DNA from 2 places in the Syntrophothermus sp. genome. Region 2 is predicted to be linked to the other one. Evidence: riboswitches for the same ligand, from Rfam matches in the RefSeq annotation. Region 2 holds a riboswitch; the other holds the start of a gene.

Region 1 (11,599 bases), on a different contig from region 2:
GTTATAAGAAATCGAACCTTAACCTTCTGTGGGTATCCTCATCCCATAGAATGAACGCCATACGAAAATTAGAGCTATGATCAAGAACACACCGCCAGCTACGGGAGCTACCCCTCTAAAGGATTCGGATATGGCTATTTCCATGGCCAATAAACCGAATAAAGTCGTAAACTTGATAATCGGGTTCAGTGCTACTGCCGAAGTATCCTTGAAAGGGTCGCCTACGGTATCGCCGACTACGGTAGCGTCATGCAACTCAGTTCCCTTTTCCTGCAGGTCGACTTCTACAACCTTTTTCGCGTTGTCCCAACACCCACCGGCATTAGCCATGAAAACTGCCTGGAATAAACCGAATACTGCGATTGAAATCAAGTAGGACACGAACAGCGCTACCGGTGCTTCATAGTTCTTCGGCGCCGACAGACATGCAAATGCCAGGGCAAAGGAGAATATGGCTATAAAGATGTTGAACATCCCGGATTGAGCATACTGGGTACATATTCTTACCACTTCTTTAGACTTTTCTGTGGCCGCTTTTTGGCTAGCGTTTTCATCAAGACTGATGTTTCTCTTAATGTATGCGACCGCCCTGTAAGCGCCAGTAGTGACTGCCTGCGTTGACGCACCAGTAAACCAGTAGATCACAGCTCCTCCGCATATGAACCCTAAGATACAGTAAGGATTCAGTATGGTAAGAATACTTTCCGGCTTTACGCCTAGTACGCTCTGAATAACCAAAATTAACGAGAATATCATGGTCGTGGCACCGACCACAGCCGTACCTATTAGCACTGGCTTGGCGGTTGCCTTAAAGGTATTGCCCGCGCCATCGTTAGCTTCGAGGTAGTATTTTGCCTTGTCGAAATCCGGAGCGAAACCGAAATCTCTTTCAATTTCTTTCTCCACGTCGGGAATAGCTTCAATCAGAGAAAGCTCGTAGATAGACTGCGCGTTATCGGTAACGGGGCCATAACTATCAACCGCAATGGTGACCGGACCCATGCCCAGCATTCCAAAGGCCACCAGACCAAAAGCGAATATGGAGGGATAGATCATAATCTCGTTTAACCCCTGCCCGCTTGCATAGTAGGCAATGTACATAAGCACTAAGAACACCATGCCGATCCAAAACGCGCTGAAATTGCCAGCAACCAGGCCCGAAAGGATATTCAATGACGGGCCTCCTTCCCTGGAGGCTTTTACGACCTCTGCTACGTGCTTTGACTTGGGACTGGTAAAAATTTTGGTAAATTCAGGTATGAGAGCTGCCCCCAGGGTACCACAGCTGATGATAACGGCCAACACCGCCCACAGTCGCTGTAGCTCAGGAGCCGCTCCTGACCCCGGTCCCAAAATGTAATAGCTGGCAGCAAACGTACCAACGATAGACAAGATTGAGGTAATCCATACCAGACTGGTCAGCGGTTGTTCAAAGTCGATCTCATCTTTGTTGGCGTATTTCGCCTGGCTCATAGCTCTGTTAAGGTAGAACGAAGCCACTGAGGTAATAACCATTAAAACACGCATTACAAATATCCAGGTAAGAAGGGTAGTCTGTAGTGCGGGTGCCACCGCCAGGACGATGAATGTGACCAGCGCTACGCCTGTGACCCCATAAGTCTCGAATCCATCCGCGGTAGGTCCTACACTGTCACCTGCATTATCCCCGGTACAGTCGGCAATTACCCCTGGATTACGGGGGTCGTCTTCTTTAATCCCAAACACGATCTTCATCAAGTCAGAACCGATGTCGGCAATCTTGGTGAAAATCCCGCCAGCAATTCTCAGGGCACTGGCCCCTAGGGACTCACCCACTGCAAAGCCGATAAAGCTGGCCCCTGCCAATTCCCGAGGGACGAACAGCAGGATAATCAACATCATAATCAGCTCGACGCAGACCAGAAGCACCCCGATACTCATTCCTGCGTCGAGAGCAATGTTCAAGACCTTAAGCGGCTTTCTCTCCAGTGCGGCAAAAGCTGTCCTGCTGTTAGCCAGTGTGTTCATACGAATGCCATACCAGGCCACGCTGTAGGAACCAAGAATGCCTATTATAGTCCAACCCAGTATAAGCAATACCCCACTAATTGGTGTATTCTGCAGGAAGCCAAAGTAGAAGGCTATACAGAAGCCTATAAAGGCAAAAAGTATAACCAAGAATTTACCCTGCTGAATGAGGTAGGTCTTACAGGTCTCATAGATGGTGTTAGCCACATCCAGCATAGACTGATGGGCCTTATACTGCTTGACCTTCATAAACTGGTACAAGCCAAAAAGCATCCCTAAAACGCACACCAGAATCCCGCCCAGCAGAAGATGGTTTTGCGATTGGCTCAAGTGCGGTATCTTCAAATTGGCTTCACTTGCAAACGCTACTGCCGGCGAAAACAATACGAACATAAGGCTGAGTAGGCCGCTACGCATTAGCGTCGCTAGTTTGTCATTTAACACGATGATTCCACCTTTCAGTTAAAATTGATATCCGCGAAACAAGCAAATTCTTATTTTGTGCGTGGCAGGTTGCACCACACTAAGTACACCTGGTCAAAAATCGAGAGTCACCCAGGGATAACTGGTATCCCTGGATAGACTCTCACAACCGGGAAGAACCGTTACTTACTATAATAGAAGCGGCATCACGTAAATATCTATCCTTTTACCACCGGGCCTGGTACTGGTAAAAGCACCTTGCCGAAAGCCCCGTTTACTATAGCCGCTGCTCCGAGATAATTGCCGCACAACCCTACCAGAATCAACAGATACCCGGCAAGCGGTTTCAGAATCTCCGGATTGCCGAACCATTTCGTATCCATCCCGACTATCATCCACAGCACAACGTCAACCACGCATACCATGATAAACATGAGGGCGCTGCTTCCTCTCGCATAGGCCGGGGTAAGCAAGGTTAAGAACAATGCTCCTGACATCCACAGGTATCCTTCCACAGCAGTATAAGGAATTACACCTTTCCCAATCATCAGATACTTGACGTACATTCCTATACCTGTTGCCAGCATGAAGAAAGCTGAGAAAAACAACATCACATTGCCTCCGGTCATGTGCCCTTCTTTCAATTCAACTATTGCTGTCAAGAGTTGTACGATGAACGCTGCTACTAACCAGCCTGCTAATAGAGGAATACCTTCTAATGGAACTTTGCCCAAGAAAGAAAACCCAAACCCAATCGCTGCTACGCCTAGAGCCGCCATCGCAGCCGGTCCTGGAGATGCCCATCCTTGTCGTGACATTTTTTACTCCTCCTCTCTCACGTATGAAAATCGCATGATGTCAAGCTAGATGAAAAATTCTTCATTTGTTATTCTTGGGCGTTCGCGAGTGATTCAAGCTGTATCGCACCGCTCGCTACGTCTTCTTTAAGCTTGAACTTGCGAAGCTTACCGGTTGCCGTCATAGGAAACTCTTTTACGAATGCGTAATAACGCGGCCTTTTGAAACGGGCTATATTGTCCAGGCAAAACTTGTCCAGCTCCTCTAATGTTGGCAGGTCGTCGAAGGATTTTGGAATGATTATCGCCGCAACTTGCTCGCCCCAATACTCATCGGGTACACCTATTACAGCCACCTTATCCACTTTCGGGTGCTCTTTCAGCAGGTTCTCGATTTCCGCCGGATAGATATTTACCCCGCCACGAATGAGCATGTCCTTTAACCGGCCAGTAAATCTGACGAAGCCACGTTCGTCCATAACGCCCAAATCTCCGCTGTGTAGCCATCCTTCCTCGTCAATAGTGATTGCCGTGCCATCCGGGTCATTATAGTAACCCTGCATTACCTGGTAGCCGCGAATACAGATTTCACCTTCTTCGCCAATAGGAAGAACCGCTCCGGTCTCCCTGTCTGCAATTTTGAAGTCTATCATAGGATATGGTTGTCCGATGGTTTCAGCCTGGTCTTCCGGTGAATCATCACGGAAGGTTTGGGTATAACCGCCATGTGCCTCGGTCTGGCCACAGACGATGGAAATATCGCAGTTTAAGATACTTTTAAGGCGTCGCACCAGGTCTGCCTCGACTTTGGAGGCCCCGGAAAGTATATACTTCCAAGAAGAAAGATCGTATTTGCCCAGGTCGGGGTAGGCCAATATAGCTTCCATCATCGTCGGAACGAGCAGTGAAAACGTTCCCTTATACTCTTCCATCAGAGACAGGAATAGAGGCACGTCGAATTCTACAACCAGCACGTGTGTGGCTTGCTGCTGCAGAGTCCCCAGAGCCGCGAAGCCGTTACCTCCCATGTGGGACATTGGCATGACGTTAACCCACACAGCTCCGTTTTCCAAACCCGCGCGCTGAGCCATGAACCTGATGCTGTTCGTCATGCCGAAATGATTGAGTATGGCTCCTCTAGGAGCCCCGGTTGTGCCTGACGTGAACATGATTACATCAATATTTTCCGGTTTGACCTCAGGCAATTCTACCGGTTTCCCGGTGTTCACGAATTCATCCAATCTCTGCAGATCATAAACATCTTGTAAAGAAGGTAATGATCCCCGTATAGATTCAATGGTGTCCATCATTCGGTTTCCGCGATATTCTTCCATAGTGAAGATTGCCGATACTCCAGCCGTCTTCAGAATGTGCTCGATTTCCCGAACATTATAAGCTGGGTTAAGTGTAACCCTGACCATTCCCGCCATGGCAATACCGTATTGCATTAAGGCCCATTCCACAATATTGGGCGCCATGATGGCAATTCGGTCTCCGGGCTTATACTTGTTGAGCAACGCATGGGCTATGCGCTCGGCGTCCCTTAGGAGTTCAGCATATGTCCAGGTCCTGCGTTTGCTCGCATCAGGAATGCCCTCGATCAGTGCCAGGCGATCCGGAACTTCAAATGCATTCTTTCTTAGCCAGAACGGAATGGTAGTATGATACAGCACATGATGAGTTTCTCCCGACCAAAATGATTCGGTTAAACGTCTTTCGCGATATAATGCGGACTTTCTCTGAAGAATACCGTTAGCAATAATTTCTCCCTGAAATTCGCTCACATTATTCCCTCCTCAAGAAACTTTTTGGCGATGGCCCTGTCAACGATCATTCACTAAGTGGGGATTCACAGACTTCCTGTATCTCCTTTGCTTCACCGTGCTCTTTGTTTCTAGTTATTATGATCCGCTCTCAGCCTCCTCACACAGCCTGGTTTAAAGGAGCTCCTTTTAGATTCCTCAGTCCCAAAATGTCTAATTGCGTCGTTTCATTTCGATGCTTATGCAAGAACGATGCCAATGCTTCCCCGGCTCAAGCTCTAGCTTCTGATATCACTTCACCGAGCGGGGCATTATTGATATCCGGCCTGTTTTCGCTTCATAATCAGGCTAGGAAGTTTCACTCGTGTAACCCATCATTGCAAAAATGAACCGCTGCCTGAGTATGCGAGCTGGCAGCGGTTTCGTAGTTTTCTATATCAAAATCCCGTCGGCAGATTGAATCCTAACATAAGAACTCCATCAAGGTAAAGATGGTCACGATAATTATTTTGAACGGGCACTAGGCTCCCTGGCCCCCTCACCACTAGCTAGTGTCAAGTGCGCGTACAGCTCACAAAGGCGATAATTGGTTGCCTTAAGACGGTTTATCCTTTCCCTGATATAGCTACTGTCGCCTCTGCCCTCTGACAGCAGGCTTTCGACCATCCGCAGCTCTTCGTTGATGTAGGCAAGTGCCTGCTTCAAAAGGTTATCCATCTCCTTGTTGATCCTTTCGGTTAGGTTCGAAGTGAGGCGGTGGATGTTCTTTTCAACCTCATACGGTATCTGTTTCAAGAAATACCGGCGGAAAACGTTTTTGAAGATGAACATGGGGAAGAAGAACCAGAGCAGGTCCAGGTGGAAGTCGAAAGACCTGCTGATGGAGATGTTGGGCTTTTTCATTTCGCCCAGCGTCATCTCCCATTCTTCGGCCCGCATTTTGACCCCCAAAACCCGTTCCAGGTTCTCGCTTAGCCTCTCCCGGAAAGACTTGAGGTAGAACGAGAGGTGTTTCTTGACGGCATTCAGCAGCTCGAACGACTTTTCTTCCTGGGCCAGGATCTCGCTGAGTTCGGTGTGCAGGGCTTGAGCCAGCCATTTTTCAAACTGCCTAGTTACCTCATAAAGGTTCCCTTTAAAGGTTTCGAAGGCAGTGTTGTATTCATCGATTATCTTGAGTTCTATTCCGCTCCGGAAGGCCTCAAAGTAGGTCCTCAAGCTTTCCCTGGTCTTTTCCTTGTAGCTGGCGATGATTAAGGTAAGCTCCCGGCGGACGAAGTGCGAGTTGAGATGCTGGTCTAGAATGATTTCTTTTATCTTCTGCTTTTCTGCCTCCATTTTGGTCGACGCCTCGTAGCCTATCTCAAGATAAGAGATGCAGGCTTCGACCAGCGTAGACATTTTATGCGAGAGTATCTTGAAGAAGACGCGGATACGGTTCTGAGCCAGGGGGAAAAGCACCTTCTCTTTCAACTCCCGGTTGTAGCGGTCAGCGTTCTGGTAGGCCGAGTGCCGGTAGATGGGGAAACCGCCTTTGAAGTTCCGTTTCAGCACCTCGGCGGTGAACGCTTCGATGTCCTTCAGCTGGTCTTCGCCGAAAAGGTCTACCTTAGTGATCACCACGGCGATTTCCGGGGTATACAAATAGGTCTCTTTCAAGAAGTTCAGTTCGCTTTCCGATATCGCCCTTTCGGCGCTGATCAGGAACAAGACCCCTCCCGTTTCCGGGAACCACCCGGTGGTGGTTTCGGTGTTGTGCTGCCATACGCTGCCGATCCCGGGGGTGTCGACCAGCCTTATGGCCTTGAAGTCCTCCAGGGTTGGTACCTCGATGTCGACCGAGAAGACATCCCTCTCGTTGCCCGGGTTTCCCGATTCGGAAACGAAGTCCTGAATCTCATCGATTGGAATCTCTCGGCTGGTTCCGTCCAGGAAAGAAACGGTAGCCTTTTCTTGGCGCCCGTATCTTATCCTGGTTATCACCGACGTGACCGGGATATTGCCCACGGGCAGGAGGGGACGTTGGATAAGGCTGTTTAAAAACGAGCTTTTACCCGCCTTGAAGGAGCCCAAAACCGCAACATCCAGGTATTGGTTCTGTTCAGTAAAGTTTTGTATACTTTTCACGGTTTTCTTAAGAGAACTCAAGCCGAAGTCGTTACAGGCAGACTCCACCTCATCCAGTATTTTTCGAGTCTCTTCCAGAAGTTTCTTTTCCGTCTGCATCTCGGTTTTTCACCTCCAAATGTCTTCTGGCAACTTCCTACTTCATCAAAAAGGCTCGTCCCCTAATAAAGAAAGCCCCTGTCAAACCTAACAGGAGCCATTAGCTGCTTAGCCGTTTGAGCCTCTTGCGGCTCAGGTGGGCACCATCACCCCTATTAATTAACATCTAGACTCAAGAGACTCTTGACACCTTCGACTTCGAACCGATTTTCTGCCAGATACAAAAACCGGATAAGTCGGGGCCGTGTGGCTGTCCGGATAAATCAAGTCCTAATCAGGGTACGCAGATGATGCCGTGACCGGTAAAAAGAAACTGACAAAAGTCTCACTCTACAGCGACTCTGCCAACCCTGCCAGTTTCTCTGCCATATCAGCCATCTCCATTACGGAGGCGCTCACCTCCTGAGTAGCCGCCGCCTGTTCCTGGCTTTGGTTAACGCTGTTAGTCGAAGCTTCTCCGGCCTTTGCAGCTCTTTCCTCTATTTTACGCGTTAGCTTCCTGATTTCCTCTGCCGTCTCCTTTGACTGATCAGACAGCTTCCGGATCTCCTCGGCCACCACTCCGAACCCCCGACCGTATTCGCCGGCTCGAGCAGCTTCGATAGCCGCGTTTAACCCCAGCATCTTGGTCTGATCAGCCACGTTGCGAATAAAGTTGAGTATTTCGTTTATGTCCGTGGAAATCGCCTGCACGTCTTTGATTATGTCAGCGAGGTTGCTCTGATTAACGTTTATCTCGCTAGCCAGAGCCGCTATCTCTTCCATTACACTCGCAATCTCTTGCAAATTGCCCCTCAAGGCCGTAGCCGTTTCTTTCAGATTCTTCGCCAGCATCCGCGGCGTGGCAACACCAAACCCGCCTATCACCTCTCGGCTCTCCCTGTCAAATAGAGGTATCCCAATCATACGTATAGTCCCATACTTCTTCGTTTCCACATCTTGTACGACAGTTGAAGCAGTTTTTACGACTTTCCACCCGGCATCCCCTTCTCTAATAGGAGTCCCGACCGACATCTCGTCGATGCCGAATTTTTTGCTCGACATGCTGTGTGTAACCCTTTCTAGATCAGTCACCATTACCTGCGCCCCTTCTACATTGGATTCGATAACAATAGGCGCAAATACATCAAAGGCCCGTATCACGGGATGGACGTTGGGTATCATGACCCCGTAGGATCCGGCAATTTCATCGGAGGCATCATCGTACACGGGGTTCACCCATATTTTGAGAGGCTTCCCATAAACCTTGGCATCAATCGAGCCCTTTACTTCTCTCTTTTCCTTTATGCACTGTTCCACGTATTCGATTCCGGACACCCTATCACCGGGCCTTATCCCGGAAATATCAAGGTCTTTGGCGGCAACGAAATCATACCGCGCAAGGTCAGTGGTGAAGTAAATAGCACCGTCCTCGTAAGTTTGGGCGAAAAACGGTGCTAGCGCCTGGAATGCTTCCTTCTCCCTCCATGCCTTCCCCGTAATCTTACTCCCGGCCTCCTCAATTGTGGCGGTTAGGATGCTGGCAAGCTCTGAGTCTATCACTAAGCAGGCTTTGCTCTTTTTTTCATATACTGTTTGTAGGAGTGTTTCGCTGCCTGTTGTCTCGATTAAGATATTAAGGTCCGGTTGTTTCAAAAATGTTTCTAGATCTCTGTAAACTGGGACTCCCAGCTCTTGAGCGACTTGAACAGCCGGGGCTTCTTCATCGATGTCATAAACGCCTACTAAAGCAAACTGTCTTAGCCCGTTAAAGACTCTGAGCACCGAGCTCGCATTCTCCCCAGCCCCAACGATGCCTACGCCTCTCATCCTCATATGCCACCTCCCATGCGTAAATCTTCACTAATCCTTCGATTCCCAATTAAGGCCCCCCTTGCGTACCATAACCGGGCACAAAAGGGGGGGCTCACTCACAGTCTTGAGCTTCGTTCGGGATAGCATCTAAAGCTCGTCACTGTTGACCATGACCTGCACCTTGTTTGTCTAGCATTCCTTTAAAGCCTCTCTTAGAACCGGGGCTGCCGTTTCAGGGGGAACGAGATTCATGTAAATTCCCGTAGCTATTTCAAAGCCGTGGGCCACCAACAGCCGCGGAGTAAATTCCATGTACCAATGATACCCAGGTTCGTACGGGGAGTTGACAGGAGCCGTGTTAATGACGAAGTTGTAAGAAACATTATCTAAGCCTTTTACTATCGCCAAGCTGACCCTCTTGCAGAGTACAGCCAATCCCTTTTCTTCCTCCTCGTTAACCTGCCCGAAATGCTCCGTATGACGTTTAGGAACAATCCACGTTTCGTAGGCAAACCGCGAAGCGTAAGGACACAGAACTACAAAATGCTCATCCTGGTAGACAATCCGCTCTTCGGCGTCCAGTTCTTGCTTCAACATAGTACATATCAAACATTCTCTATGTTCCTTGTAGTATTGAGTCAAACCAATGTTTTCTTGCGGCGCAAAGGGGAGCCCTATTATCTGGCTGTGACAGTGTCCGAGAGAAGCTCCCGCAAACATGCCACGATTCTTGTAGATTTGTACGTATTTGATGCGTTGATCCTTTGCCAGATCGTTGTAACGCAGCCTAAACATAGCGATAGTCATTTCCATGTTTTTCGTCTCTAGGTCATGAAAATCAATATCGTGTCGCGGGGTTTCGATAACAACTTCATGTTGGCCCAGTCCGTTATACCTGTGGAATACCCCGTCTTTTCTTTCTTCCAGACTGCCCTCCATAGAAAAAGCTGTAAATTTGTTAGGAATGGCGCGAACCAACCACCCGGGACCGTTTGGCTCTGATTGCTCTTGTCTGAAAGCTGCGATTTCAGGCGGAGTTACTTCTTCATTCCCTTCGCAGAACGGGCAGAATCCAGACTGGGGCGAGCTAGCGCTGATTTTCATGACTGGGAAATCCTTGGGTTTCCAGCCTAGAGCCGATGATATGGATACCCAACGGTTTCTTACATAATCCCTTCTCAGCTCGTTCATATGTTGTTCCCCTCCTGGTTCTCTTCACCTGCCAATTCACCCACTCTATAAAACGTCATACGACTCTTCGCAATCAATCTACCCTTCTGATCACGCATATCTCCCTCGCCGACCACGATAGTGTTCCCTTTATGGATTACCCATCCTTCGCAAGTTACAGCATCACCTAACCCTATGGGAGTGAAATAATTAAGATTCATTTCCAAAGTAACCACATCGCAGTCAAGTGTCCAGGCAGCCACTCCTACCACAGTATCGAGTGCGGCGCCGATTAGGCCTCCATGTGCTCTTCGGTGCATATTTGAGAATTCTGGCCCTACGACCATTTGCATACCAGCTTTCCCCGAAGCCAAATACATCAAAGTAAAGCCAAAAGTATTAAAACCACAGATATGACGAAATCTGCTTACTATAGAGTCAAACAACACATCGTCTAAACCCCGGTTTTCAGCCTGTATATCTGACATCTACAGGGACACCTCCTTTACCATCGAAGGTTATGCCTCCATTAGGTGTAGACCATCGCTGCCTCCCGGTGTTTGCATATTTTCTATCTTTCTTCCTCAAATCCAGATCTTATACTGTATGCGCACAACGCCCTTTCTATAGCGAAACCGTTTCCACATTCACCTAATTATCAGGCCATCTCCCTCGTCGTCCATTAAAATATTCGCCAGCCCCTTGTGCTTGATGCTGTTTCTATATCTTGCACACCCTGGTTTCCCACTATCAGCTGAACAGGCCTGTGTTTGCAAATTCCTTAATTTCTTCTGGGGAATAGCCTAGGCTCTGCATTATTTCTATAGTATCGGCTCGATCTCTGGATTTCCCGCAGTGACGGTACTCGGGAAGAGACTCTGAGAACTTGATGGGATTAGCAATCTGTTTAATGGCGATCCCATCGGAACCGGGTACTTCAACCACCATGTTTCGCTCCTTGACCAAGTCGCTGTTAAACACTTCCGATAGAGTCAGCACCGGCACGCAGCAAGCATCAACCGAATCAAATATGGCCCTCCACTCGTCAAGTGTCTTAGTCTTTATTACCTCTCTCACTTCTCCCTTTACCTGGGCACCAGTCTGCATGTTGAGCCCCGCTTCAACTAAATCCGGTCTACCTATAGCCTCCAAGAAAGCTTTAATAAACTGCGGCTCAGCGCCTCCGAAGGCCAAATACCGACCGTCTTTGGTTTCATAATAATCATAAAGACCTCCGCCGTTCGTGAACACTTCTTCTCTCCCGATGTCTTTGCCGTCTACCAAAAATGTAGCTCCCTGCATAGCGTTAAAAGCGACTAATCCATCGGTCATAGATACATCAATGTACTGCCCACGGCCTGTATTTTGCCGGTATATTACAGCCGCCAAAATCCCGATTATAGCGTTGTTTGCTCCAGA
Region 2 (11,599 bases):
CAATTGATATTGAAACTTGCTGAAAAATTTGCTAACCTTGAAGAGGTTGAGGAATTCCTTGAAAGCTGTACCGCTAATATACTTAAGCGTAAAAGCCAGGACGAGCAAAGGCGGAAGTGGGGAGATGTAGACCACTACCTGGACCAATTGCAACAGCTGGGCTTGATTAAAAACGGACTTTTGGGTCCGGTCTTGACCAAGGAGGGACGCCAGCTCAAAGATTTTCTGCTCAAGCATCGGTGCGAACTGGAGGCCGAGATCAGGCGCAATATCCGGCACACCTCTTCGGTAGCCAGGAGATACCAGAAGATAGGCAAAAGCGATTACAAGCCGTCCCAGGTCTATTTCACCAACCGTAACAAAACGGTCAAGGTAGAGGATGGAACCTGGTCCGGAGACCTGGCGGTGCCGGAAACGGTTGTACAGGCCAAGAAGAGCAGTCTCCTGCGGGGAGAAAACCGGTTGACTATACACAAAGAGGACCTGCACGTGTACGACCGGAAGTCTTACGTTCCCATAGACGTTTGCCTCTTGATCGATGCGAGTGCCAGCATGGCCGGGGATAAGAGGCAAGCGGCGTGTTACCTGGCAGAGCACTTGCTCTTGACCGGCAGGGAAAAGGTAGCGGTTGTCACTTTCCAAGAGATGAGTGCCACGGTAGCGGTACCTTTTACACGGAATCAAAAGGTGTTGTCCAAGGGATTGGCTCGCATCCGACCGGGGGGCCTGACTCCCATGGCGGATGGTATATTTACCAGTGTGGAGTTGATAAGGTCTTCTCGGGTGCACAACCCGCTCCTGATACTGATAACGGACGGTATGCCCAACTTCCCGTTGTGGAGTTTTGATGCCAAGAGCGACGCATTGGAAGCCGCCCGTAAGGTGGCTGAAGCGGGTATAAAGTTCGTTTGTATCGGACTTGAGTCGAATAAGGTATTTTTGCGAGATGTAGCCAAGCAAGCACGGGGAACCCTGTATATCGTGGACGACCTCAACCGGGATTCCCTGATAAACATAGTCAAGTACGAAAAAAGGGTTACTGAAGCTACTGGGATTTTGTAACTCAGCATTAGGCAAACTAGGTTTGCTTTAATGACTCCTCCTTCATAACTGTGAGCGCCTTGAGGGCGCTTCTTTTTTTGCCTGTTGCCGGGGCGGAATAAAAACACTGGCTTGTACATAGTATCTTAGGAGAAGGGTGGGGAGGGGATGGAACATGAGAAGCAGACGCTGGTGGCTGGTGGTTGTGCTGTTATACATCGCTTGCTTTAGTAGCGGGTGCTGGTTGACCGAAGATACCAGGCTCAAATCTTGGCGGGAGTGGATTAAGGTACCGGTGGAGGAGGGGAAGGAGGCTTCGTCAACCGCTGTTAAGTCCAATCGTACCGCTAACATAAAAGAATTAACGAAAGAACGCATAACGGTTGAACTGTACTTCGCTCGTAAGGACGGTAAAGGCCTGGAGGCGGAAAAGCGGGATATTCCAAAGGAGGAAGGCATCGCTAGGAAAACCATCGAGGCCTTGCTGGCAGGGCCTCAAAACCCGAACCTGATCTGTCCTTTGCCTGAAGGAACCAAGCTTTTGGACATCAACATCAAGCCTGACGGGCTGTGCATCGTCAATTTCAGTCGGGAGATTACGACAGTAACTCCGGGGAAGCCGGAACAGCTGGCCGTCGACGCGGTGGTGAAGACCCTTTGCCAGTTTCCCTCTGTAAAAGACGTTAGGTTTATGGTAGAAGGGGATTATGTAGACACCCTGGCCGGAGGAGTAGACATTTCTCGACCATTGAAAGCTTGATTAAGAACCAAAAGCTCGGTGGACTGCTTATTTCCATGATTATCCGAACTTAGAATAACTAGCAAAACATGGGTTATTGACTTGTAGGGTAGAATGTAAGCGCGAAAAGTGCTAAATTATTTACTGGCATGTTTATGCGTATACTGAGTTTATGAAATGACATTTTTAAACAGGAGACAGGTTTTGAGAAGAGGTGTATTAGTTGGAACGTGCACAGCCCGTCGGGGTTTTTGACTCCGGCGTGGGCGGTCTTACGGTGGTAAAGGAGATAATCAAGAGGTTGCCCTGCGAGAACATAATATACATCGGTGATACGGCAAACGTACCTTACGGTGGGAAGCCGCCCCAAGAACTGATTCGGCTAGGCAAGAACATAATCGATTTTTTGATTAACCAAGGAGCAAAAGCGGTAGTGGCAGCATGCAACACCAGTTCGTCGGTATCGATACCGATTTTAAGAGACATGTGCCCAGTACCGGTAATCGACGTAATAGTACCTGGAGCTGCCAACGCGGCAGCAGTCACCCGTAATGGCAGAGTCGGGGTCATTGCCACGGAGGCTACGGTGAAGACCGGGGCCTATACCAGACATATCAAAGCTCTATCTCCGGGGATTTCGGTTTATGAAGTGGCCTGTCCCCGTTTCGTGCCTTTGGTCGAGCAGGGGGTCCTAGAGGGGGACGAGGTAGAAGAGGTGGCGAACGAGTACTTGCAACCGTTGCGCCGGCAAGGGGTAGACACGCTGGTCATCGGCTGCACTCATTACCCTTTCTTGATACCTGTTATTCAAAAAGTAATGGGCAAAGGGGTACGCTTGGTGGATCCGGCGGAAGAAACGGCTAGCCGGCTAAGAGCGACGCTGTTGGAACGGGGATTGGACAACCCGGGGACTACCAGCCCCCAATACCGGTTTTTTGCTACCGGTTCCAGCGAATCTTTTTTCCGGGTGGGGAAACTGTTACCCGAGATCGATATCCGAAAGGTGACGACGTTGAAACTGGAGCGGGGAATATGGGAAGGATAGGTTTTACTACGACTATACCGGTGGAGATGATTCTGGCGGCGGGCAAGGTTCCGGTCGACCTGAATAATCTCTTCATAAACGCGGATCGTCCCCAAGAACTGGTAGACCAGGCTGAGGAAGAAGGGTATCCGCGCAATATTTGCGGGTGGATAAAGGGCATCTACTCGGTCGCCCTGCAACTGCCGGACATGGAGGCTCTGGTGGCAGTGATGCAGGGGGACTGTAGCAATACCCAAGCTCTGGTCGAGACTCTAGTGATGCAGGGGATCAAGACTATTCCGTTTGCTTATCCTTTTGATCGGGACCCGGACATGCTTAGACTTCAGATGGAAAAACTAAGGCAGGAGATGGGTGTAACCTGGGAACAGGTGGAAGAGGTAAGACAGGAACTGGCAGGTACGAGGGAGCTTTTACGAGAACTGGACGAGCTCACCTGGAAGCACAACCTGGTCAGCGGTTTTGAGAACCATTACTATCAGGTTAGTGCTACAGATTTTAACCAGGATCCGGAGGCTTTTACCCGCGAACTGGAAAGATTCGTGGATGAGGTTAAGTCACGGGCACCATTTCGGCAAGAAATTCGGCTGGCCTACATAGGGGTGCCGCCCATAGTGAAAGACCTTTACCAGTACCTGGAGAGTCAAGGGGCCAGAGTGGTGTACAACGAGATCCAGCGGCAGTTTGCAATGCCTTTTAACGCTACGGATTTGGTGGAACAGTACCTGCTCTATACTTATCCCTACGGGGCTTTTGCTCGCCTAGATGATATTCTGGTCGAGATCGAGAAAAGAAACGTAGACGGGGTTATCCACTATGTTCAGACCTTTTGTTTTCGCCAGATCGAAGACATCATATTCCGCTCCCGTATCAAGAAACCGTTCCTTACATTGGAGGGAGACAAGCCGGGTTATCTAGATGCCCACACACGTATGCGGGTAGAGGCGTTCTTGAGGATGTTGGCTTCCGTTAAGGGTAATAAATGAGAGGTGGAACGGTGTTGGGCTCGAGAACCGGGAAGTGGCTAAAATGGTAGGTATTGATTTAGGTTCGCGCAATATCAAGATAGTCCAGATGGCGGACGGTAAGGTTGTTAAGAAGCAGTCATTCGACACGATTGCCTTCTACCGGCGCTTCGGCTTGGTAGGGGAGGGACGGCTGAGTCTTGATCTGGCAGAACTGGGCTTCGATGTGTACGGGGAACTTGTAGCCACCGGCTACGGGAAACTTGCAGTGACAGTGGAAGGGGCGGAACAGATTCCCGAGATTCAGGCTCATGTTTTGGGAGCTTGCCACAGTACTGGTTTCTCCAATTTTACCCTGGTGGATATCGGAGGTCAGGATACCAAGGTGGTACAGATAAGAAGCGGGCAAGCGGTCGATTTTCTTACCAATGACCGGTGCGCTGCCGGGTCGGGTCGTTATCTGGAACACATGGCGGGAATCCTGGGTATGGAGCTAGAAGAATTGGGAAGATACGACCAGGATCCGGTTCACTTGAATTCTACCTGTGCTATTTTCGGAGAGACCGAGGTCATAGGGCACATAGTAACCGGGTGCCCTGCACCCAGGCTGGCAGCAGGTGTGAACTACGCGGTTTACCGCAAGCTGGCTCCGATGATACGCAAGCTCAAGAGCGAGGTGTTAGTATTATCAGGCGGGGGGGCTCTCAATCAGGCTCTGGGCCGAATAATGGCCAGAGAAACCGGTTGCCAAGTCATTCAGGTACCGGAACCCCAATACAACGGGGCCATAGGATGCTGTATTTACAGGAGGAGGGTGTAATGGAATTAACGATTTTGGGGTGCTGGGCACCGTATCCCCGGGCCGGTGAGGCCTGTCCAGGTTACCTAATAAGATAAGAACTGAAAAGGCGACCGTGCTTTTAGAGTGCGGGCATTCCGTTTTTTCAGTTCTCCAGAAATACCAGGACTTCAAGCATCTGGACCTGGTGGTTATCAGCCATTTTCATCCTGACCATTACGTGGACCTTTATGCTTTTCGTCACGCTTTGCGTGCGACCAAGATGCTGGGGCAGCGGTCGGAGCCGTTACGACTGCTGGTTCCGGCCCAGCCGGTAGATATGTTCAACTACTGGTACAGCACCGAAGAGTTTAAGGTGGAGCCTATCGCCTGCCTGGTTGAGGTGCGAGATATCAAACTTAGTTTCGTGCCTGTTCTTCACACCATGCCGGGGTATATGATAGTGGCCGAGGATCAGAGAGGCCGCCGCCTGGTTTATTCAGGGGATACCGATTACGTCGAGGAGAGCTTGGGGGCAGCTGCTGGAGCAGATGTTTTGCTGGCAGAAGCGAGTATCCTGGATCGAGACCGGGAGTACGCCCGCAAGGCCAAGCATCTCACGGCCAAGGAAACCGGTCGGTGGGCAAACTGGTGCAGAGCCAAGAAGCTGGTTTTGACTCATTTTTGGCCCGAATATGACCTCAAAGAGATCGAAGCCGAGGCAAGATCCGAGTATTCGGGGGAACTGGTCCTCGCCCGTGAAGGGCTGAAGGTAGAGATTTGAATTTGTGCATGCTATACTTTTGTTTTTGTCTGCGTCTGTAAAGATTGGTCAAAATGGTAAAAGGGTGGGAAACGGGTGAGGGAAGTAGACTGTCAAGATATAGAAGCGGCGGTAGCCGACTTGGTAATCAGGGCCAACACTCAGCTGCCCCGTGATGTGTACGAGGCTTTAGAAAGAGCCTGCCAGGTAGAGGAATCGGACATCGGGAGAAGCTGTCTGGAGATAATTCTGAAGAACGCCGAGCTTGCGCGTTCGGAGGGGCTGGCCTTGTGCCAGGACACGGGACAGTTAGCGGTAAACGTCAAGCTCGGACAGGAAATACATATAACTGGAGGGAATCTGCTGGCGGCTATCAACCGAGGAGTGGCCAAGGGGTATCGGGAAGGATTCTTTCGGGCGTCGGTGGTAGATGATCCCATCTACCGCCGGAACACGGGAGATAATACCCCGGCCATCATCAGCATCGAGGTCATAGATGGGGATGGGCTGGAACTAGAGGCCATGCCGAAAGGCGCAGGTAGTGAGAACATGGGTAGACTAGCCATGCTCAAACCGAGTGACGGCTGGCCTGGTGTCGAAAGATTTGTACTCGAGACCGTAGAACAAGCAGGGCCTAACCCGTGCCCCCCGGTCATTGTGGGGATAGGGCTGGGCGGGAATATGGAGAAGGCAGCCCAGCTGGCTAAAAAGGCCTTATTCCGGCCCTTGGACGTCAAGAACCAGGACGAACGTTTAGCCCGGCTGGAAGGTGACTTATTGGAAAAGATTAACCGGCTGGGAATAGGCCCGCAGGGGTTTGGGGGACGGGTTACCGCTTTAGCTGTGGCCATAGAGTGTTTCCCCACCCACATTGCCAGCCTGCCGGTGGCAGTTTGTCTCGGCTGTCACTGTATGCGGCGGTGTACGACCAGGTTATAGGAGGCAAGAAGATGCTGGAATTAAAGGCACCGTTATCGAATGAGACAGTGAACCGACTGCGGGTAGGAGATCTGGTTAAGGTGAGCGGCACGGTTTACACCGCCCGTGATGCGGCTCACCAGCTCATAGTGAAGGCTCTGGAGAAAGGGGAAAGCCTGCCTTTTTCTCTGGAAGGACAGATAGTGTACTACACCGGTCCTTGTCCTGCTCCTCCGGGAAGAGTAATCGGCTCCTGCGGACCTACCACCAGCGGGCGCATGGATGCCTACACCCCGCATTTGCTCTCTGCCGGGATGAAAGCCATGATTGGGAAAGGGGATAGGGGCACGGAGGTAGTCGATGCTATGCAGAAATATGGAGCTGTGTACCTGGCAACAATAGGTGGAGCAGGAGCGTATTTAGCGGGCAAGGTCAAAAAGGCGGAAATGGTCGCTTACCCGGAGTTGGGACCGGAGGCAGTCATACGATTGGAAGTCGAGGGGTTGCCTTGTGTGGTTGCCATTGACTCCCGTGGAGGAAACCTTTACCATATAGGGAAACAGAGGTTCAACCGGGCTTGACGCGTGAGGTTTAAAAGCGTTCCAGCCTGCGCTTGAGGAGGAGTTCGTATGACTAGAACCAGCGGGCGGGCTTTCGACGAACCCCGGCCGATTAACATAATTCCCGGATACACCAAGTTCGCCCCCGGATCAGTTCTGATCGAGACCGGGGACACCCGGGTAATATGTACGGCTTCGGTTGAAGACAAGGTGCCGCCTTTTCTCAAAGGCACCGGGACTGGCTGGGTGACCGCCGAATACTCGATGTTGCCCGGCTCGACCCCTACCAGGACTGCTCGGGAGGTAAACAGGGGCAGGGTCAGCGGCAGGACCTCAGAGATACAGCGGTTAATCGGGCGGGCCCTGCGGGCGGTAGTTGATATGTCCGCGCTGGGCGAAAGGACCGTTTGGATCGACTGCGACGTCATTCAGGCCGACGGAGGAACCCGAACCGCTTCGATAACCGGGGCTTTCGTGGCCCTTTACCTGGCTATGCAGAAACTTAAAGAATCAGGTATAATCGAAAGACTACCGGTCACCGATTACGTCGCTGCTACCAGCGTGGGCATAGTGCGGGGCATTCCTCTGCTCGACCTGGAGTACGGGGAAGACTCAGAAGCCGAAGTGGACATGAACGTGGTGATGACCGGGAGTGGAAAATTCGTAGAGATCCAGGGAACGGCCGAGAACAACCCTTTTAGCCAGGATGAGCTAGACGAACTGCTGCGCTTGGCTAAAAAGGGAATATCTATTCTCATCGCCAAGCAGAAGGCGGTTTTAGGGGCTGAGAAGTGAAATGGAAAGGAAGCTGGTCCTAGCAACACGTAACGGCAAGAAGTTGCAGGAGTTGAAGCAGCTTCTGGACGGCATGGGAGTGGAAGTGCTCAGCCTTGAACAGTTTCCGGAGGTTCCCGAAGTGGAAGAGGACGGGGAAACGTTTGCTGAAAACGCAATAAAAAAGGCGAGGACTATAGCCGAAGTGACTGGAATGGTTACCCTAGCCGACGATTCGGGGCTTGAAGTTGACGCCCTCGGGGGCAGCCCGGGCGTGCACTCGGCCCGGTTTGCGGGGGAACACGGAGATGATGCTGCTAATAACGCCAAACTGATGGACCTGATGAGGGGCGTGCCTGAGGAAAAACGGGGTGCAAGGTTTCGGTGTGTTGTTGCCGTGGCCGTTCCTTGGGGTGAGGTACACCTAGCCGAAGGGACCTGCGAGGGAAAGATAGCCCACGAACCTCGGGGAGATTGGGGTTTCGGGTATGACCCGCTGTTTGTCGTAGAAGGGTACGGGCGAACCATGGCAGAACTGCCGCCCGAGGTCAAAAACCGCATCAGCCACCGGGGACGGGCTTTGGAGCGAGCACGGGCCATACTCGCTTCCTTATGGGAGGGAGAGTGAGTTGCGGATAGTTGTTTGCGGGGATACGCATGGCCGCATCAATATGATGAAAGCAGAACTAGGGAAGATGGAGGGAGTAGACCTTCTCCTGCACACGGGAGATTTCTATAAGGACGGGTTAGAGTTGGCGCGCTTTTCTGGAGTGCACGCGCGAGTGGTTGTAGGTAACTGTGATATAGGGATGTCCGAGCCAGCGGAAGACTTGTTTGAGATTGAAGGCTACAGGTTTCTTTTGACACATGGTCATCTGTACAGGGTCAAAAACCATCTCATAAGCCTCAAGCTACGTGCCAAGGAGACAGGGGCAGACGTTGTAGTTTTTGGGCATACCCACGAACCGGGATGGGAGAAAATCGAAGGGATATGGTTTTTGAATCCGGGAAGTGCATCATTACCCCGGCTTCACCAGTACGGGACTTATGCCTTAGTCGAAATCGACCAGGACAGGATAACAACCCGCCTGGTGAAGATCCGATAACATGCAAATAAGGGACAGTTTTTGACGCTCAACGAAAAGGTATGGTAAAATAGTTTTTGCTACGGGGCGTGGCGCAGTTTGGGAGCGCGTCTGATTTGGGATCAGAAGGTCGCAGGTTCAAATCCTGTCGCCCCGACCAGCTCGATAACCAGGAAGCCTTGATAGACCTTTATTTCAGCGATGTAGAAATTTGAGGAAGGCAGGGTCCCTACAGAATTCGGGTTGAGTGTTTACGAGAATCATAATAGAGAGAAACGTGACAGAGGGATGGTTCCCGTATGGTCATGTTTTGGGTGATGGAGCTCACCCCGCGTTAAGCGAAACGGCACCGGCTAATAGCTCCTGTCTAATACCAACCTAGACAGGGGCTTCTGTTTTTTAAGCTCATTTCTTTTAGAGAGGGGAGCAAGATCGGGTGTCGGCCAACATCTTATCGGAGACAATCGAATACCTCGAAAGCATTCGGACATACATCGACAGTGCTACCGCATCCGGGCTGGAAACTCTAAAAGAGAAAATGAAGAAAGATTACTTCAACCTGGCCATCCTCGGACAACAGAAACGGGGCAAGTCTACTCTCGTCAACGCGATTTTGGGGCAGCCGGTGCTGCCGATGGCAGTGACCCCCGCCACTTCGGTCATAACGGTTGTCGAGTACGGGGCTGAACCGACAGTCACAATTATCCACAAAAACGGCCTGCGCCGGGAAGTGACGGTAGGGGAGCTGGCAGATTACATCACCGAAGAGAGAAATCCCAACAACGAAAAGCAGGTAGCGATAGCCCACATAACCTTTCCCTCACGGCTTCTCGGCCGGGGTATCCGGCTGGTCGATACCCCCGGCGTAGGTTCCATTTTTGAACATAACACCCAGACGGCTTACGGATACCTGCCCCATATCGATGCTGCCTTATTTGTCTTCTCGGTCGATACACCGGTAGCAGTCGAGGAGATCAGATACCTGCGCGATGTTCGCGAGCAGGTTCCCATGATCTACTTTGTTCTAAACAAGACTGACTTCTATTCCGACCATGACGTGAAGCGGCTCGTGGATTTTACCCGCGCGGCCTTGGAAAAGGAGCTTGGGCAGTCGGTTGACGTGTATCCTTTATCCGCTCTTATGGCCTTGGAGGCGCAGGTAGCCCAAGACCCGCAGAAACTGGAGGAAAGCGGTTTTGCGGTGCTCGAAGAAGCCGTACTGGGTTACTTTTATACGCACCGGGACCGATTGCTGGAGGTGGCATTGCGGAACAAACTGGGCAACCTCCTGTTGCAGGTGTCGACCTCGCTTAGGGTGGAACGGCAGGCCCTCGAATTGCCGGTAGAAGAACTGCGGGCAAAGATAGCCAGCTATGCCGAGTTTTTGAGAATAGTCGACAGGGAAACTCGGGATGTGGCCGTGCTCCTGGACGGCGAGGTGGAGAGAATACTTGAGGATCTGGACAAAAAGTTTGAAAAAGACAGGTCGTCGTTAGAAAAGACCTTGGCTTTGATGTTGGAGAACTGGTACCAGCAGAATCAGGGTTTAAAAACCAGGTTTTTTATCAAAGCTATCGAACAAGAAGCCCTGACCAATCTCACCTCGGTTTTTGAAAGATGGAGGCAGGAAACGGATAAAGAGGTGGCGCGGGAATTCGAAGAGGCCCAGAACCGCTTCCTGTCGAGGCTCGACGACATTATATCGCGAATTTTAGGTAAGGCCTGCGAGGTTTTCGGAATCGATTACACGGGGGAGAGGTTCAGGGTGGACGTCACGGGGAGGTCAGAGTTCTACTACAAAGTGGGCCTAGACCCGTTGATGCTTGAGATCTCGCCCAGGACGTTCTCGGGGTTGCTCCCTCGCCGGCTCCTTAACCGTATAATCTGGCAAGGAATGGCCAAGGACATTCCCCAGGATGTAGACCGGAATTACGGCCGCATCCGGTATGATTTCTTGAACCGCCTGCGACAGTCGGCTTTGGCTTTGAAGTCGCTTCTGAAGGAGGAGACTGAGCGGGCCAAACAGGCGGTAAACGCCAGTATAGAACAGGCCGTGGAAATCAAGGGTAAAGGAGAGCAGGATGCCGTGGAACGCAAAGCGGAAATCGAGAAACACATAGAAAAGATCCACGCTTATCTTGCTGAATTGAAGCGAGCGGCTAGTTAGAAATAAGGGTAAATTTTGACTCAAGAGTTCGCTGCCGATTTCGCTAATTAGCCATACCGGAACAGGTATACGTGTGACTGTTTTCTTTCATGGAGACATTTTCACTGAACTATTATAAGGTGACAATATCACAGATCGATAACATGAACTAGTACAGACCGTTGCAAAGCTGGGGCAAACCAAGTATAATAAGAAAGCGCAAGCGGGTGTAGCTCAATGGTAGAGCCCCAGCCTTCCAAGCTGGTTGCGTGGGTTCGATTCCCATCACCCGCTCCATGCGTTATGGTCCCTGTAGCTCAGCAGGATAGAGCAACGGACTTCTAATCCGTAGGTCGGGGGTTCGAATCCCTCCAGGGACGCCATAGCTAAATTTCGGCCTTGTGTTTATCGGCACAAAGCGAAAAGTACATGAGTCCGATGTCATTAGACGGCAGCCTTTGGGGTAACCCTAATGAAGGCATGAAAGATCAGTCTGAAGACTTTTCAACGACCGCATGGTGGGCGTAGCTCAGTCGGCTAGAGCACCAGATTGTGGCTCTGGGGGTCGTGGGTTCGAGTCCCATCGCCCACCCCAAGTTTCTTTCTGAAAACCCTTGATAATTCGGCATTTGAGGCGATTTGTAAAATAATGGAGGGCGGAACCTCTTCCTTTCAGGAATGCCGACATATAAAGTATTCCTTCCAGGGTTGTAATCAAAGTGTTAAACAGGAAGAAGTAATAACGCTAGGCTAATAGCTTAGCTTTTTTGTTTAACATATTCTCGACG

The links. Region 2 has a riboswitch for fluoride ahead of HPY90_RS06140 (dynamin family protein). Riboswitches for the same ligand answer to the same signal wherever they lie in the genome.
Region 1: it holds a riboswitch for fluoride, as region 2 does, so the genes downstream of both, HPY90_RS05960 (dynamin family protein) here and HPY90_RS06140 (dynamin family protein) in region 2, are expected to answer to the same signal.

The regions. Positions count from the first base shown of each region.
Region 1 covers NZ_JABUEX010000013.1:21,850-33,448, reverse strand. Annotated here, with positions in the region: gene HPY90_RS05975 (sodium-translocating pyrophosphatase) at 19-2,424, opposite strand; gene HPY90_RS05970 (acetate uptake transporter family protein) at 2,649-3,248, opposite strand; gene HPY90_RS05965 (class I adenylate-forming enzyme family protein) at 3,317-5,011, opposite strand; gene HPY90_RS05960 (dynamin family protein) at 5,495-7,216, opposite strand; fluoride riboswitch at 7,301-7,376, opposite strand; gene HPY90_RS05955 (methyl-accepting chemotaxis protein) at 7,547-9,031, opposite strand; gene HPY90_RS05950 (galactose-1-phosphate uridylyltransferase) at 9,200-10,201, opposite strand; gene HPY90_RS05945 (PaaI family thioesterase) at 10,198-10,668, opposite strand; gene HPY90_RS05940 (CaiB/BaiF CoA transferase family protein) at 10,931-11,599, opposite strand, start outside.
Region 2 covers NZ_JABUEX010000014.1:1,285-12,883, reverse strand. Annotated here, with positions in the region: gene HPY90_RS06200 (vWA domain-containing protein) at 1-1,062, shown strand, start outside; gene HPY90_RS06195 (GerMN domain-containing protein) at 1,217-1,801, shown strand; gene murI (glutamate racemase) at 2,004-2,825, shown strand; gene HPY90_RS06185 (2-hydroxyacyl-CoA dehydratase family protein) at 2,813-3,808, shown strand; gene HPY90_RS06180 (acyl-CoA dehydratase activase) at 3,852-4,607, shown strand; gene HPY90_RS06175 (MBL fold metallo-hydrolase) at 4,660-5,349, shown strand; gene HPY90_RS06170 (fumarate hydratase) at 5,425-6,267, shown strand; gene HPY90_RS06165 (Fe-S-containing hydro-lyase) at 6,279-6,827, shown strand; gene rph (ribonuclease PH) at 6,876-7,601, shown strand; gene HPY90_RS06155 (XTP/dITP diphosphatase) at 7,603-8,208, shown strand; gene HPY90_RS06150 (metallophosphoesterase family protein) at 8,210-8,686, shown strand; tRNA gene HPY90_RS06145 (tRNA-Pro) at 8,749-8,825, shown strand; fluoride riboswitch at 8,970-9,038, shown strand; gene HPY90_RS06140 (dynamin family protein) at 9,102-10,832, shown strand; tRNA gene HPY90_RS06135 (tRNA-Gly) at 11,035-11,108, shown strand; tRNA gene HPY90_RS06130 (tRNA-Arg) at 11,118-11,194, shown strand; tRNA gene HPY90_RS06125 (tRNA-His) at 11,330-11,406, shown strand.